Regions from separate parts of the Microbispora sp. H10670 genome, predicted to be linked through region 1. Evidence: riboswitches for the same ligand, from Rfam matches in the RefSeq annotation. Region 1 holds a riboswitch; the other holds the start of a gene.
The links. Region 1 has a riboswitch for cyclic di-AMP ahead of HHX33_RS05810 (hypothetical protein). Riboswitches for the same ligand answer to the same signal wherever they lie in the genome.
Positions count from the first base shown of each region.

Region 1 (6,773 bases):
ACACGGGCCTGCCCGAGGACGCCCGCGCCGTGCTGTCGGAGCACGCCGGCGAGCTCCTCCTCGCGGATCCGTCCGGCGAGGCACCCCTGAAGACCGCCTCCGTGTGACGCCGCCGCGACGCCGGAGAAGAGCCCTGTGAAGCTGGAGATCGCACCGTGAAGCGCACCATCGCTCATCTGGCCGACGGCCGGGAGCTGATCTATTTCGACCGCCGCGACGACGCCGACCACGACGTGGCCGACCCCCGGGATCTGCCCGCGCGCCCCCTCGCGTCCGAGTTGCGTCACGACCCGCTCATGGACGAGTGGGTGGCCGTCGCCCGGCACCGCCAGACCCGCACCCACCTGCCGTCCGCCCAGGAGTGCCCGCTCTGCCCCGGGCATCCCGGCTCGGAGATCCCCTCGCCGTACGAGGTGGCGGTGTTCGAGAACCGCTTCCCGTCGTTCAGCTTCAACACCGGCGCGTACGAGCAGGTGGGCGGGCTGAGCGAGGTGCGGCCGGGGACCGGGCGCTGCGAGGTCGTCTGCTTCACCTCCGACCACGACGCCTCCTTCAGCTCCCTCGGCGACGAGCAGGCCGCGCTGGTCGTCGAGGCGTGGGCCGACCGCACGGCCGAACTGTCCGCGCTGCCCGGCGTGGAGCAGGTCTTCTGCTTCGAGAACCGCGGCGCCGAGATCGGCATCACGCTGCCGCACCCGCATGGGCAGATCTACGCCTATCCGTACGTCACGCCGCGTACCCGGCAGATGCTGGAGACCGCCGCCCGGCACCGCGGCGGCAACCTGTTCGCGGACGTCCTGGCGGCCGAGCGGAAGGGGCCCCGCGTCGTGGCCGCCAACGAGCACTGGACGGCCTTCGTCCCGGCCGCCGCCCGGTACCCGTTCGAGGTGCATCTCTACCCGCACCGCCGGGTGCCGGACATCCCGGCGCTGTCGGCGGAGGAGCGGGCCGCCTTCGCGCCGCTGTACATCGACGTGCTGCGCCGCCTGGACGGGCTGTTCGGCGTCGTCATGCCGTACGTCGCGGCCTGGCACCAGGCTCCGGTCACCTACCGCCGGGATCTGGCCTACCTGCACCTCCAGCTCTTCACGATCCGGCGGGCGGCGGACAAGCTGAAGTACCTCGCCGGATCGGAGTCGGCGATGGGCGCCTTCGTCAACGACGTCCTGCCGGAGGAGGCCGCCCGCATGCTGCGCGAGGTGGTAACGGACTGATCTCCGTACGGTTGCGACTTGGGGTGGCAGTCACCATTTCTTTACCACTAGTATCCCTGGCACCACCGGTCACAGCCGGTGCCGCCTAATCCCGGGCGCCTCGCCCGGGAGCCGGGGACCCGTTCACGCCTCTGGGGTAAAGGCACGTCGCTGCCCGGGCTCCTCCAGCCCGCACCCGTCAGCTAACCCGGTCGGCAGATGGAGAGGAGTGGGCTCTGCCCCGCGCGTTCCCCCTGGCCGCCGGTGTGTTGACCGCCGCGGCCCTCGTTCTCGGCACGGCCGCCGGGGGCGCCGCCGCCCCCAAGCCGACGGAGAGGCAGCTCAAGAAGCAGCTCGCCGGCCTGCAGAAGAAGGTCGACCGGCTCATCGCCGACTACAACGCCAAGCGGGTCGCGCTCGCCAGGGCGCGGGACGACGAGGCGGCGGCGCGCGCCCGCGTGAGCAGGGCGGAGGCCGACTACACGGCGACCCTCGACGAGGTCCGGGAGTTCGTCGGGCTGCGGTACCAGACCGACAGCGTGCGGGTCCTGCCCAACCTGACCGTCTCCGCGGTTGCGTACCAGCTCAAGGAGGAACAGGCCGCGAGGCTCGCGCGGGTCGACGAGGTCCGCGCCGAACGGCAGAAGGCCGCCGAGGCGGCGAGGGCGCTCACCGCTTCGCTGAAGTCGCAGGCCGCGGAGGTCGCCGGTCGGCGCCGGGAGGCCGAGAAGCTCATCGACGACATCAAGGACAAGATCGACCGCCTGGTCCCGATCGCTCCGGGCCGGAGGGGCAGCGGGTCGTGGGCGCCCGAACTGCCGGCGGGCGCGGACAACATCACGCCCCGGATGCGGCTCATGCGCTCGGAGGTGGAGGAGCACTTCGATCTGAGCTTCCCGGTCGGCTGCTACCGGGCCGAGAACAGCGGTGAGCACCCCCTCGGCCGCGCCTGCGACTTCATGATGAGCTCGGGCGGCGCCATGCCCTCGGCCAAGATGAAGGCGCTCGGCGACAGCCTGGCCGCCTGGGCCATCAAGAACGGCCCGAAGCTCGGCGTGATGTACGTCATCTGGCAGCAGCGCATCTACAACCTCGGCCACCCGGGCTGGCGCCCCATGTCCGACCGTGGCGGCGTCACCGCCAACCACTACGACCACGTCCACATCTCGATGTACTGAGCAGGAGCTTCGAGGGCCGGCGGCCTCGCCGAGCGAGGCGGCCGGCCCGTTCCGCGTCAGGCCGGGATCTGCTTCTCGTTCCAGGTGTAGTAGATGTAGGTGCTGCCGGGCCCGGTCATCGTGCCGAAGACCTGCCACCAGCTGTTGGCGCCGGGCGAGAAGCTGAAGACCTTGTCGCCGGGCCGGTCGTCCACGAACACGGTCGTGGACCCGTCGGAGGAGTGGATCTGTACCTCGATCGTGAACGTCTCGGTGTCCGGGATGTCGAGGCAGACCTCGTGCGTGTACGCCGACGGACCGGCGATGTTGTAGTTACGGCCGTCCACCGACGGCCGCTGGACGTTGGTGGGGACGTAGCTGGTCCGGGCGTAGGTGTACCCGCCCGTGGAGCAGTCGACCGCGGAGGCGGACGCGGGACCGACGCCGGTGAGCGTGGCGCCGAGGACGCCGGTGGCGACGGCGAGAACGGAGATCGTGCGCTTCATGCCTCTCCTCATCCGTGCAGCGACCCCTCAACCAAAATGGTTGAAGGCTGAACTGATTCTGACTCGATCATCCCGCTTGGACAAGTACGGGCAAAGGTTCGTCCACGCCCGAGTCAAGCGGGTCGCGAGAGCGCACCCCCTCCTGCGCCTGGAAGGCGGGCCGTCCGGCGGGGCGGAAATGAAGTGGTCGCACCCCGGGGGCCAGGGGCAGGATGTCCGGATGACCGACACACGTACCGATCCTCCGCTCGCCGCGGGCGAGCGCGAGATGCTGCGCGCCTTCCTCGACTTCCACCGCCAGACGCTGGCCGTGAAGTGCGAGGGCCTCGCCGAGGAACAGCTACGGCTGCGCTCCGTCCCGCCGTCGTCCCTGTCGCTGCTCGGCATCGTGCGGCACATGGCCGACGTCGAGCGGAGCTGGTTCCGGCGGCGGCTCGCCGGTGAGGACCTCGAAGGCATCTACTACACCGACGACGATCCGGACGGCGAGTTCGACAACGTGGACACGGCGTCCGCCGAGGAGGCCTTCGCCACCTGGCGCGCGGAGATCGAGCACGCGCGGGCGGCGGAGGCGGCCTGCGCCGATCTGGACGCGACGACGAAGGCGGCCCGGCAGGGCGTCCACCACTCACTGCGCTGGATCATGGTCCACATGATCGAGGAGTACGCGCGGCACAACGGCCACGCCGACCTGCTGCGCGAGCGCATCGACGGGGCGACGGGCGAGTAGGGACCCGGTCCCTCACCCGCCGGGCCGGGTCCGCCCGGCCCGGCCCAACCCGTTCAGCCCGGCCATACCCATTCAGCCCGGTTCAGCCCGAGATGCGGACGGGGTTCACCAGGTCGGCGTAGATGAGAAGGCCGCCCATGACGACGAGCAGGGCCGCCATGACGTACGTCAGCGGGAGCGCCTTGGCGACGTCCACGTAGCCCGGCATGGGCCGCCGGCGCACCCGGGCGAAGGCCCGCTTGACTCCCTCCCACAGGCCGCCGGCGATGTGGCCGCCGTCCAGCGGCAACAGGGGGACGAGGTTGAACATGCCGACCGCGAGGTTCAGCCCGGCCAGCAGGCTGATGAACACCTCGATCTTGCTGTCGATGGGGATGTCCGACGCGGCGATCTCACCGCCGATGCGGCCGGCGCCCACGATGCCGATCGGCCCGTTCGGGTCGCGCTTCTCCCCCGAGAACGCCGCGTTCCACACGCCGACCATCTTCTTGGGGATGTTGACCATGGCCGCGGCGGTCCGCTTGGTCAGGTCCCACATCTGCCCGAGGACGTAGCCGGGACCCTGCTTCTCCACGACGATCGTCGGGCTGACGCCGAGGAAGCCGACGTTCCTGTCCACCTTGTCGGGGTCGGTCTGCGAGGGCATGTCCTGCGCGATCAGGTCGACGTCCACCGTCGTGGTCCGGCCGTCGCGCTCGATGCCGAGCGTCGTCGCCCCGGCGCCGTGCGACCGGATCTGCCGGGTGGCCGCCTCCCAGCTGGCGACCGGAGTGCCGCCGACGGCGACGATCCGGTCCCCTGGCCGCAGCCCCGCCTTCGCCGCGGGCGTCAGCGGGTCTCCGGACGCGCAGTCCCGGTGCGCGGCCTCGGCCGCCGGGATCGCGCACTTGGACACCGAGGAGACGACCGGCTTCGTCGTCCGCACGCCGAAGCCCATCATCACGACCGCGAACAGCACGAACGCCAGCACGAAGTTCATCGCGGGCCCGCCGGTCATGATGATGACCTTCTGCCACCAGGGCTTGCGGAAGAAGACGCGGTTCTCGTCGCCCGGCCGGATCTCCTCCGAGGCGACCGCCCTGGCGTTCTCGATGAGGCCCTGCCAGGGGCCCGTCGAGACGCTGCGCAGCTTGCCGGGGTCGTCGGAGGGACGCGGCGGGAGCATGCCGACCATGCGGATGTAGCCGCCCAGCGGGATCCACTTCACGCCGTACTCGGTCTCGCCGCGCCGCCGCGACCACAGCGTCGGCCCGAAGCCGACCATGTACTGCGTCACGCGGACGCCGAACAGCTTGGCCGGGACGAGGTGCCCGATCTCGTGCAGCGCGATGGAGAGCAGCAGACCAACGAAGACGATCACGAATCCGGCCACGATGAGCCAGCTCATCAGCGCGTACCCCCGAGTCGGAGAAGATGCCGTGGCAGTCGTCGCACCCTCCGAGAGTAGCCCACCGGAACAAGGGAGAGACCTGCTCCGGCGAACCGGCGCGTTGCCCATACATGGCCGAACCTGGACACTCCGTTGACAGTACGCAATGGGTCGATCACCCTTTGAGAGAACGTCCAGAGGGGAGCGTCTTGATCCGGATCCTGGTGGCCGAACACCTTCCGTTGGTACGGCGAGGCCTGGTCGCCTCTCTCGAAGGGGAGAGCGACCTCACGGTGGTCGCGGACGTCGGTTCGGCCGAGGACATCGTGCCGGCCGCCCTCGACGTACTGCCGGACGCCGCCGTCATCGACGCGGACCTGCCGGGGGCGGACGGGCCGAGCCTGGCCGCGCGGCTCGTCGAGAAGGTGCCCAGATGCCGGGTGATGCTGCTGTCGGCCCAGCCGAACCCCGGCCACCTCAAGCGGGCCTTCGCGGCCGGGGCCCTCGGCTACCTGAGCATCGAGGTGTGCCCCGAGCAGCTCGCCGACGGGATACGGCGGATCATCGCCGGGCGCCGGATCGTCGACTCCGAGCTCGCGGTCGCGGCCCTGGAGGCCGCCGAGTGCCCCCTCACGCCCCGGGAGCACGAGGTGCTGCGCCTCGCGGCCGGGGGCGCGCGCTCGAAGGAGATCGCCGCCGAGCTGGGCCTGTCCGTCGGCACGATACGCAACCACCTGTCGCGCGTCCTGGTGAAGACCGGGGCGCGCAGCCGGGTGGACGCCGTCCGCATCGCCACCGACTACGGCTGGTTGTAGGGACCTTTCCCGGCGGGCCTCAGGGACGCCAGATGAGGACGAGCGCGCAGTCGTCATTGTGACCGGACGACATGGCCTGCACGAGCTGCCGCGCCTTGTCCCGGAAGCCCGAGGGCAGCAGCCGCTCGGCCTCCCCCAGCAGCCGGTCGAGCCCGGCGTCGATGTCCCGGCCGGGCTGCTCGATCAGCCCGTCGGTGAACAGCATGAGCGCGTCGCCCTTGCGCAGCACGCCGCTGTCGGTCTCGCAGGCCAGGTCGGGCACGACGCCGAGCACGACCCCCTTGGCCGTGGACACCCGCCAGGTGCCCGACCCGGAGTCGAACCGGACCACCGGCGGGTGCCCGGCGGAGGTGATCGTGTACTCCCCCGTCGACAGGTCGAGCGTCAGGTGGACGGCCGTGACGAACCCCTCGTCGCCGATCTGCCGGTGGAGATAGGAGTTGCAGGAGGCCAGGAAGTCGTCCACCGAGCCGAGCAGCCCGCCGAACGTGCCGGAGAGCATGAGCGCGCGGGTGCCGGCGTCGACGCCCTTGCCCGACACGTCGACGACGGCGAGCTGGACCCGGTCGCCCTCGCGCATGGAGACGACGAAGTCGCCGCCGAACGACGACCCTCCGGCCTGTTTGAGCACGACCTTGCCGCCCCAGTCCTTGGGCAGCGGCGGCAGCTCGCTCTGCCGCTTGAGCCGGTCGCGCAGCTCCAGCAGCATCGCGTCGCCGCGCAGGCCCTGCACGCCGAGCTTGCCCCGCGTCCGCGCCATCGTCCACGCGAGCGCGGCGGTGAAGCCCATCGTGATCAGCAGGCCCGGCCCGACGGCGAGCACTCCCCTGGTCGATCCCATGTAGGCGAGGGACGCCGCGACCACGCACAGCAGGACGGCCAGGCTGCGCAGGCGGAGCTGGAGGCCGCCGATCAGTGTCACGAGGATCAGCAGCGACGGCGAGAACCAGTACGCCGAGACCTCCGCGTCGAGCACGCCGATGACCACGGTGACCGCGACGAG
Region 1 is NZ_JABBWW010000003.1:23,970-30,742, forward strand. It holds gene HHX33_RS05800 (DeoR/GlpR family DNA-binding transcription regulator) at 1-107, shown strand, start outside; gene galT (galactose-1-phosphate uridylyltransferase) at 156-1,214, shown strand; cyclic di-AMP (ydaO/yuaA leader) riboswitch at 1,288-1,425, shown strand; gene HHX33_RS05810 (hypothetical protein) at 1,460-2,371, shown strand; gene HHX33_RS05815 (hypothetical protein) at 2,428-2,856, opposite strand; gene HHX33_RS05820 (DinB family protein) at 3,077-3,586, shown strand; gene HHX33_RS05825 (M50 family metallopeptidase) at 3,669-4,973, opposite strand; gene HHX33_RS05830 (LuxR C-terminal-related transcriptional regulator) at 5,165-5,770, shown strand; gene HHX33_RS05835 (PP2C family protein-serine/threonine phosphatase) at 5,790-6,773, opposite strand, start outside.

Region 2 (6,773 bases), on a different contig from region 1:
CATCGCGCGGGCGCGGGCCGGGTCGGACAGCAGGTCGCACAGCGCGCCGGCCACCGCCGTGTGCGACCTTCCGTCGACCACCAGGCCGGTCTCGCCGTGCAGTACGGCGTCGGGGGCGCCTCCCGAGGAACCGGCGACCACCGGCAGCCCGGTGGCCGACGCCTCCAGGTAGACGATGCCGAGCCCTTCGGCGTCGAGCCCTCCGAACCTGCTGCGGCACGGCATGGCGAACACGTCTCCCGCGTCGTAGTGGGCCGGGAGATCGGCCCACGGAACCGACCCGGTGATCACCACCGACCCGCGCGGCCCGGCGCCGGCGACCGCCCGCTCCAGCGACCGCCGCGAGGGCCCCCCGCCGACCAGCAGCAGCACCGCTCCGGGCACCCGCCGCAGGACGTGCGGCCAGGCCCGCAGCAGGACGTCCTGCCCCTTGCGGGGCACCAGCCGGGAGACGCAGACGACCACCGGCCGGTCTCCCAGGCCGAGCGCCGCCCGGACCCGCTCACCGCCCGCGCCGGGACGGAAGGCGCCGGTGTCCACGCCCGGAGCCAGCCGTACGAGCCGGGGCGCCGGGATCACCGGGGCGAGCAGACCGCGGGTGTACTCGCCGAGGTAGGTCACGACGTCGGCGCCCGTCCCGATCCGGCGCAGCACGCCGCGGGCGCCGGGCAGCCGCGCCCAGGACGCCTCGTGCCCGTGCGTCAGCATGACGATCCGCGCCGCGCCGGCGGCACGCAGGGCGGGAGCGAGCAGGCCGAGCGGCGCGGCGGCGCCGAAGACGACGGTGGCGCCGTCCTCGACCAGCGCCGCCGCCCTGCCCGCCACCGCGCGCGTCGGCAGCATGAGGGTCGAGGGATGACGGACCACCTCGTACGGCTGGCGGGCGTCGAACTCCTCGCACCCCTTCCACCGCGGCGCGTACACGACGACCGAGCCGGGCGGCCTGCGGGAGGCGAGGCCGTGCACGAACGCCTGGATGCCTCCCGGTCTGGGCGGGAAGTCGTTCGTGACGATCAACGTCCTGTTCGCCATCCTCACCCCCGGTATCGGCGCGGCGGACGGTCCACGGCCACGCGGCCCGCCCGAGATCGCATTCTCGCAGGCCCCTCCCGCCGCTCGCCCGCCCCGGAATCAGGGCCGTGATCAGGACCGGGCCAGCTCGGCCCGTACGGAGGACCGCCAGAGGCGGGTCAGCTCGGCGGTGGTCAGCCCGAGGACGTTCCGCAGCGCGGCGTCGGCGTCCTCGCGCAGTGCGGCGCGGTAGAGGGCGACCAGCCTCCGCTCGCCGAAGCGGGCGGCGATGTAACGGCAGGCCAGCCAGGCCTCCTCGTACGCCTGGGCGGGCCTGGCGGCGAAGTCCGCGGGTTCCGGCAGGCGGGCCAGGGGCGTCCCGGCCGCCGGGCCGGCCCCGGTACCGGCGGACTCGGTACCGGCGGACTCGGTACCAGCGGACTCGGTACCAGCGGACTCGGTACCAGCGGACTCGGTACCAGCGGACTCGGTACCAGCGGACTCGGTACCAGCGGACTCGGTACCGGCGGACTCGGTACCAGCGGACTCGGTACCAGCGGACTCGGTCCCGGGCGCAGCACCGGGCTCGGCGCCGGCCTGCGGGGCGCCTTCCGCTCCGGCTCCGCCGCCGGCCCGCGGGTCCGCGGCCAGCTCCGCGGCGAGTTCGGCCGCGACCACATGAACGGGCAGGCCGCTGTCGAGGTAGCCCACGTAGTCGGCGAAGCCCTCCAGGAGCCACATCGGCACCGCGCGGGGCCCGGAGGCCGCGACGTGCGTGAGCTCGTGGGTCACGACGACCTGGCGGCCGATCGCGGACAGGCGGGCGAACGCGGCGGGCTGCACGATCACCCGGTCACCGGTCGCGACGGCCGCCAGACCGCCGACCACCGCGGGGGCGGCCAGGGCGGCCGCCTGCTCCTCCGTGCGGGGCACGAGGATCACCGCGCCCCCGTGCTCTCCCCAGACCCTCGTCACCGTGCGGTCGGCCCGGCCGGCCAGCCGGGCGACCTCGGCGACCAGCCTTCGCGGCGCGCCGACGACGACGGCGCGTTCACCGCGGGCGACGGAGGCCCCCGTCCACATGCCGGGCTGCTCGCGCACGGCGGCGCGGGCCTGGGACAGCAGGGGCGACAGGGGGTCGGGCGGCGCGGCGGCGGCCGTACCGGCCAGCAGCGCGGCCAGCACGACGGCCGCGGACGCCGACCGTCCGCCGCGCGTCCTCACCAGGCCCTCGGCGCTCGCGAGGGCCTGCCGTACGGGATGGGCGGGCGCGGCGCCGGCGGGACCGAGGCCATGGGGAGCATCGTAACGAGGGAACGCCACGGCTCCGCCCACCTGTGAGGGGGGACGGAGCCGTGGAGCGGCGCCGGCGACGACGGGCTCGGCACCGGAGGGACGGATCAGGCGCCGGGGCGTACGGCGCCCACGAAGGTCGCCCTGCGGTAGGAGTCGAGCCTGTCGATCCTGACCCGCGTGCCGCTGTGCGGGGCGTGGATCATCCTGCCGTGCCCGACGTACATGCCGACGTGGCCGCCGCCGCTGGTGAAGATGAGGTCGCCGGGCTTGAAGTGGCCCCAGGACACCTTCTTCCGCACGGCGCTGCGGATGGACCACGTCGTGCGCGGCAGCCGTACGCCGGCCTTGCGCCAGGCGTAGGTGACCAGGCCCGAGCAGTCGAACGAGCCGGGACCGCTGGCCCCGTAGCGGTAGGGGTCGCCGATGTGCTTCCTCGCGGTCCTGACCGCTCGCTGCGCCTTGGCCAGCTGGAGCGCGGCCCGGCTGAGCTTCTTCCGCTTGGCGGCCGCCTTCTTCGTGGACTTCTTCGTGGCCTTCTTGGCCGCCGCGGTGGTGGCGGCCCTCGTGTTCGTCTCCGTGGTCACCTTGATGACCGTGACCGTCACCGGGTCTGCCGACGCCGGCTGCGCACCGGCGACTCCCACGGATGCCGTCAAAGCGGCACCCCCAAGGGCAATTCGGGCAAGGCGGGACAGGCTAGCGGGGGTGGTAGACAGGATCTCTCCTTGGATCTTCCGCGTACGCCTACCGGGTTAGCTGACGGGTTCGGGCGGGGAAGTCGCCCTACGGCGCGTGGACGCGCCGATTCACCCCGGACCTTCGCGAGGAAGGTCGATGGTTCCCCGGCTCCGTGCCTCCTGACTGCACGGACTCGGCAGGTCGTCGGCGCCCGGAAATCCCCTGGGGGGAGCAAGTAGACGGACGGCGCCGGCGACGGTGGATGACGCGGGCCCGGCCGGCCAGACCGGGCTCGCCGCGGCGAGGCGTGCTCACCGCGGCCCAGAAGCTACCCAGATCAGGCGGCTCCCGGCAAAGCCGCCCCGGCGCATAAAGATCGGATAACGACGGCCGCGCGCGAGAAACCGCAGCTTACCCACGTCACAGAAGACCAAGTGTGACTCTGCTCACATCAGCCATCGCAATGTCCAAATAAGGCACTTAGCTCACAGCCGGAACAAAGATCACATCGCGGGCTCAGGGGCGGACGGCGCCGATCGCGTGGTAGTCCGCCAGTGTGACAATCTTCACAACGTCGCCGGTCTGCGGAGCGTGGACGACCTTGCCGTCCCCCGCGTACAGGCCCACGTGGCCGAAGCCCGCGTGGAAGAGCAGATCGCCCGCCTGGAGCGCGTCGAGCGACACGCGGCGGCTCGCGCCCCACGCCCACTGCTCGTAGCTCGTACGCGGCAGGCTGACCCCTCCCGCCGCCCAGGAGGCCTGGACGAGGCCGGAGCAGTCCCAGGAGTCCGGCCCGCTGCCCCCGTAGCGGTACGGCTTGCCGACCTGCTTGTAGGCGAACTGGAGCGCCGACAGGGCGTTGCCCGACGCCGGGCCCTTGTAGGCGACGCCCGCGCTGTTGGGGTTGCCGGGGTTGTAGGTGCCGAGCGAGCGGAGCAGCTTCATCTGCTCGTTGACGAGCTTGTCGACCTTCTTCTTCTCGTCGGCGAGCTCGCCCCTGACCTTGGTGGCCTCGGCGTAGACGGCCTTCGTCTCGTCCCGCCGGTCCTTCAGACCCTGGATCGCGCCCTCGTACTGCTGGAGCCGCCCGATGCGCTCGGCGGAGATGTGGTTGTACGTGGCGAGACCGCTGAGCATGGTGTCGGGATCGGGGTTGTAGAAGACGCCCCACGTCCCGATGCCGCCCACCTGGTAGCTGCTGACCGCCATCGTCACCAGCCCCGAGCGCAGCGCCTCGACCCGCGCGTTCTGCTTCTTGTAGTCGTCGTTCAGCGCCAGGTACTTCTTCCTGGCCGACTTCCACTTCTCACTGGCCGCGTTGTAGCGGTCCACGAGTTTGTCCGCCTGCGCGTTCAGCCGGTTCAGCTTCGCCTTGGCCTGGGCAAGGGTGGGCTTTGGATCGGCCTGCGCGCCCGTCAGCGGCGTCAGCAGGACCACGGCGGCCAAAACGGCGGCCACCGGCACACGCCCTTGCACTCGGGCCCCCTCGGGATCAACGAAACCTGCGGCGCGACTCTATCTAGGCGATCTTGACGCTTCAACCTATTCGCAGCTATTCGCGGCAGTCATCACTCACCGGATCGACTCTCGTACGGAGCGTGCCGGACGGATCAGCCGCGGCCGAGACGCCGCAGCAGCAGGAGCGAGGGCACCGGCCGGGCGCCCATGCGGCGCACGGACTCGGCCACCTCGCGGTCGGAGGAGACGACCGCGATGCCGCGCCCCGGCGGCTCGGCGCGCACGAGCGTGCGGATCAGGTCGTCGGCGATCTCGCCGGGCGCGCTGAACATCACCCGCACCCCGCGCGGCGCGGAGACCTGCACGGGCCCGTTCAGCTCGGCGCCGTCGAAGACGCACGTCACCTCCACGCGCGCCTGCACGGCGAGGCCGCCCAGCCCGGTGAGCAGGCGGGCGCGCTGGTCGGCGAGGGTCAGCGACGGATAGCCGGTCTTGGTCACGTTGTAGCCGTCGACGATCAGGTGCAGGTTGGGGAGGGCGAGGAGCTGGTCGAGGAGCTGGGGGTCGTCGTTCGCCAGCGCCCGCGCGGGCACCGCCGTCACGCCGGGCTCGCCCGGCACGACCGCGCTCACGTAGTCGGCCGGCCTGTTGATGGTGGTCGGCAGGCCGAGCTCCTTGCGCAGCCCCGCGGCGGCGTCCTGCAGGGCGTCCAGCAGCACCCGTACGCGCGCGTCCTCCATGCTGCGGCCCTCGCGGGCCGCGCGGCGGTTGGCCTCCAGCTGGCGCTCGGTGTCCGCCAGGCGCTCCCTGAGCCTGCGCAGCTCGGTCTCCGCAGCGCCGTTGGCGCTCGCCGACCTGGCTCGCGCCTCGGCCGTCTCGGCCTCCAGCTCGGCCGCCCTGGCCTCGGCCGCCTTGACCCGCTCACGCGCGTCGTGCAGCTTGCGTCTCAGGTCGGAGTTCTCCGCGCGGGCCGCCTTGAGCTGCTCGCGGACCCGGTCGATCTCCTCCTTGGCGGACGCGCGCTGCGCCGCGAGCTGCTCGCGCAGCCGCGTCTCCGCCTGCTCCCGCTGCGTGCCCGCCGCGGCCGACTGCTCCAGGTCGGCCCGCGCCTGCTCGACCAGGTCCGGCCAGCCGGGCGGCCGGGTCAGATAGGCCGCCGCCGCGACCAGCACCGGCTCGGCCGCCGGCGGCACCGTCCCCTCGGCGAGACTCGCCACCAGCTCGGGCCAGGCCGCCTCCAGCGCCTCGGCGACCTGCTCGCGGAACTCCTTGTCGTTCTCCAGCTGGGCCGCGATCGGCGCGCTGCCCAGGCGGGCGCGCTTGCGCGGGTCGAACCTGGCGATGCCACGCAGCGGCGGCGGCACGGACGCGGCGGGCATCGTGCCCAGCACCTGCGCCGCGACCTCCACCACGTGTAAGCGGACCTGCTCCGGCAACGGACGAGACAGGCCTTCTCCGGCTGAACTCATCTCGTCGCTCCTCGGCCGTGTCCTGCAGACCTGTCGCCGGCCGGGATCGCCCGGCGGCGCCTCGCGGTGCTGTCGCCCCCGGTGTGAGAATCCGGGACCGGGCTCCACGAGGCGAGGCCTCGCGGCGCGCCGGTCCGGCGCCCCTCACGCGGCAAGATCTGCGAGACAGTCCTCTGTTCTTGTCCTTCTTCAAGGGTACGGCCGTCGCACCGCGTCCATGTCCTGTTCATGATCTGTCACCGGGCCGGGCGGCGGTCCGCTGGCGCGTGCCACGGTCCGGTCCGTACGCTCGTCGGCGTGTTCACCCCGCCCTACCCGATCATCACCCCCCGGCTGGTCCTGCGTCCCTTCACGGAGGCGGACCTCGACGACCTGCACGCCTTCCACTCGCTTCCCGAGGTCACGCGTTACCTCTACTGGGACGCCCGTACGCGGGAGGAGACGAAGGCGGCGCTCGACCGGAAGATCGCCTGCGCGAGTCTCGGCGCGGACGGCGACGCGCTCAGCGTGGCCGCCGCGCTGAGCGGCGGAGGGCCGCTGATCGGTGACCTCACGTTGTTCCTGCGCAGCCGGGAGCACCGCCAGGGCGAGATCGGCTTCGTCTTCAACCCGGCCTGCCAGGGCCGGGGCCTCGCGACGGAGGCGGCCCGGGAGATTCTCCGCATCGGGTTCGAGGGCCTCGGGCTGCACCGGATCCACGGCAACTGCGACGCGCGCAACACCTCGTCCGCCCGGTTGATGGAACGGCTCGGCATGCGCCTGGAGGCCCGTCTGGTCGAGAACGAGTTCTTCGCCGGCGCGTGGAGCGACGAACTGATCTACGCGATGCTGGCGCGCGAGTGGCGGGCGTCCCCCGCCGCC
Region 2 is NZ_JABBWW010000012.1:180,900-187,672, forward strand. It holds gene HHX33_RS19070 (glycosyltransferase family 4 protein) at 1-1,032, opposite strand, end outside; gene HHX33_RS19075 (hypothetical protein) at 1,144-2,334, opposite strand; gene HHX33_RS19080 (C40 family peptidase) at 2,412-2,963, opposite strand; cyclic di-AMP (ydaO/yuaA leader) riboswitch at 3,034-3,194, opposite strand; gene HHX33_RS19085 (C40 family peptidase) at 3,502-4,443, opposite strand; gene HHX33_RS19090 (NYN domain-containing protein) at 4,596-5,912, opposite strand; gene HHX33_RS19095 (GNAT family N-acetyltransferase) at 6,210-6,773, shown strand, end outside.
Region 2: another riboswitch for cyclic di-AMP. It lies ahead of HHX33_RS19080 (C40 family peptidase); the one in region 1 lies ahead of HHX33_RS05810 (hypothetical protein).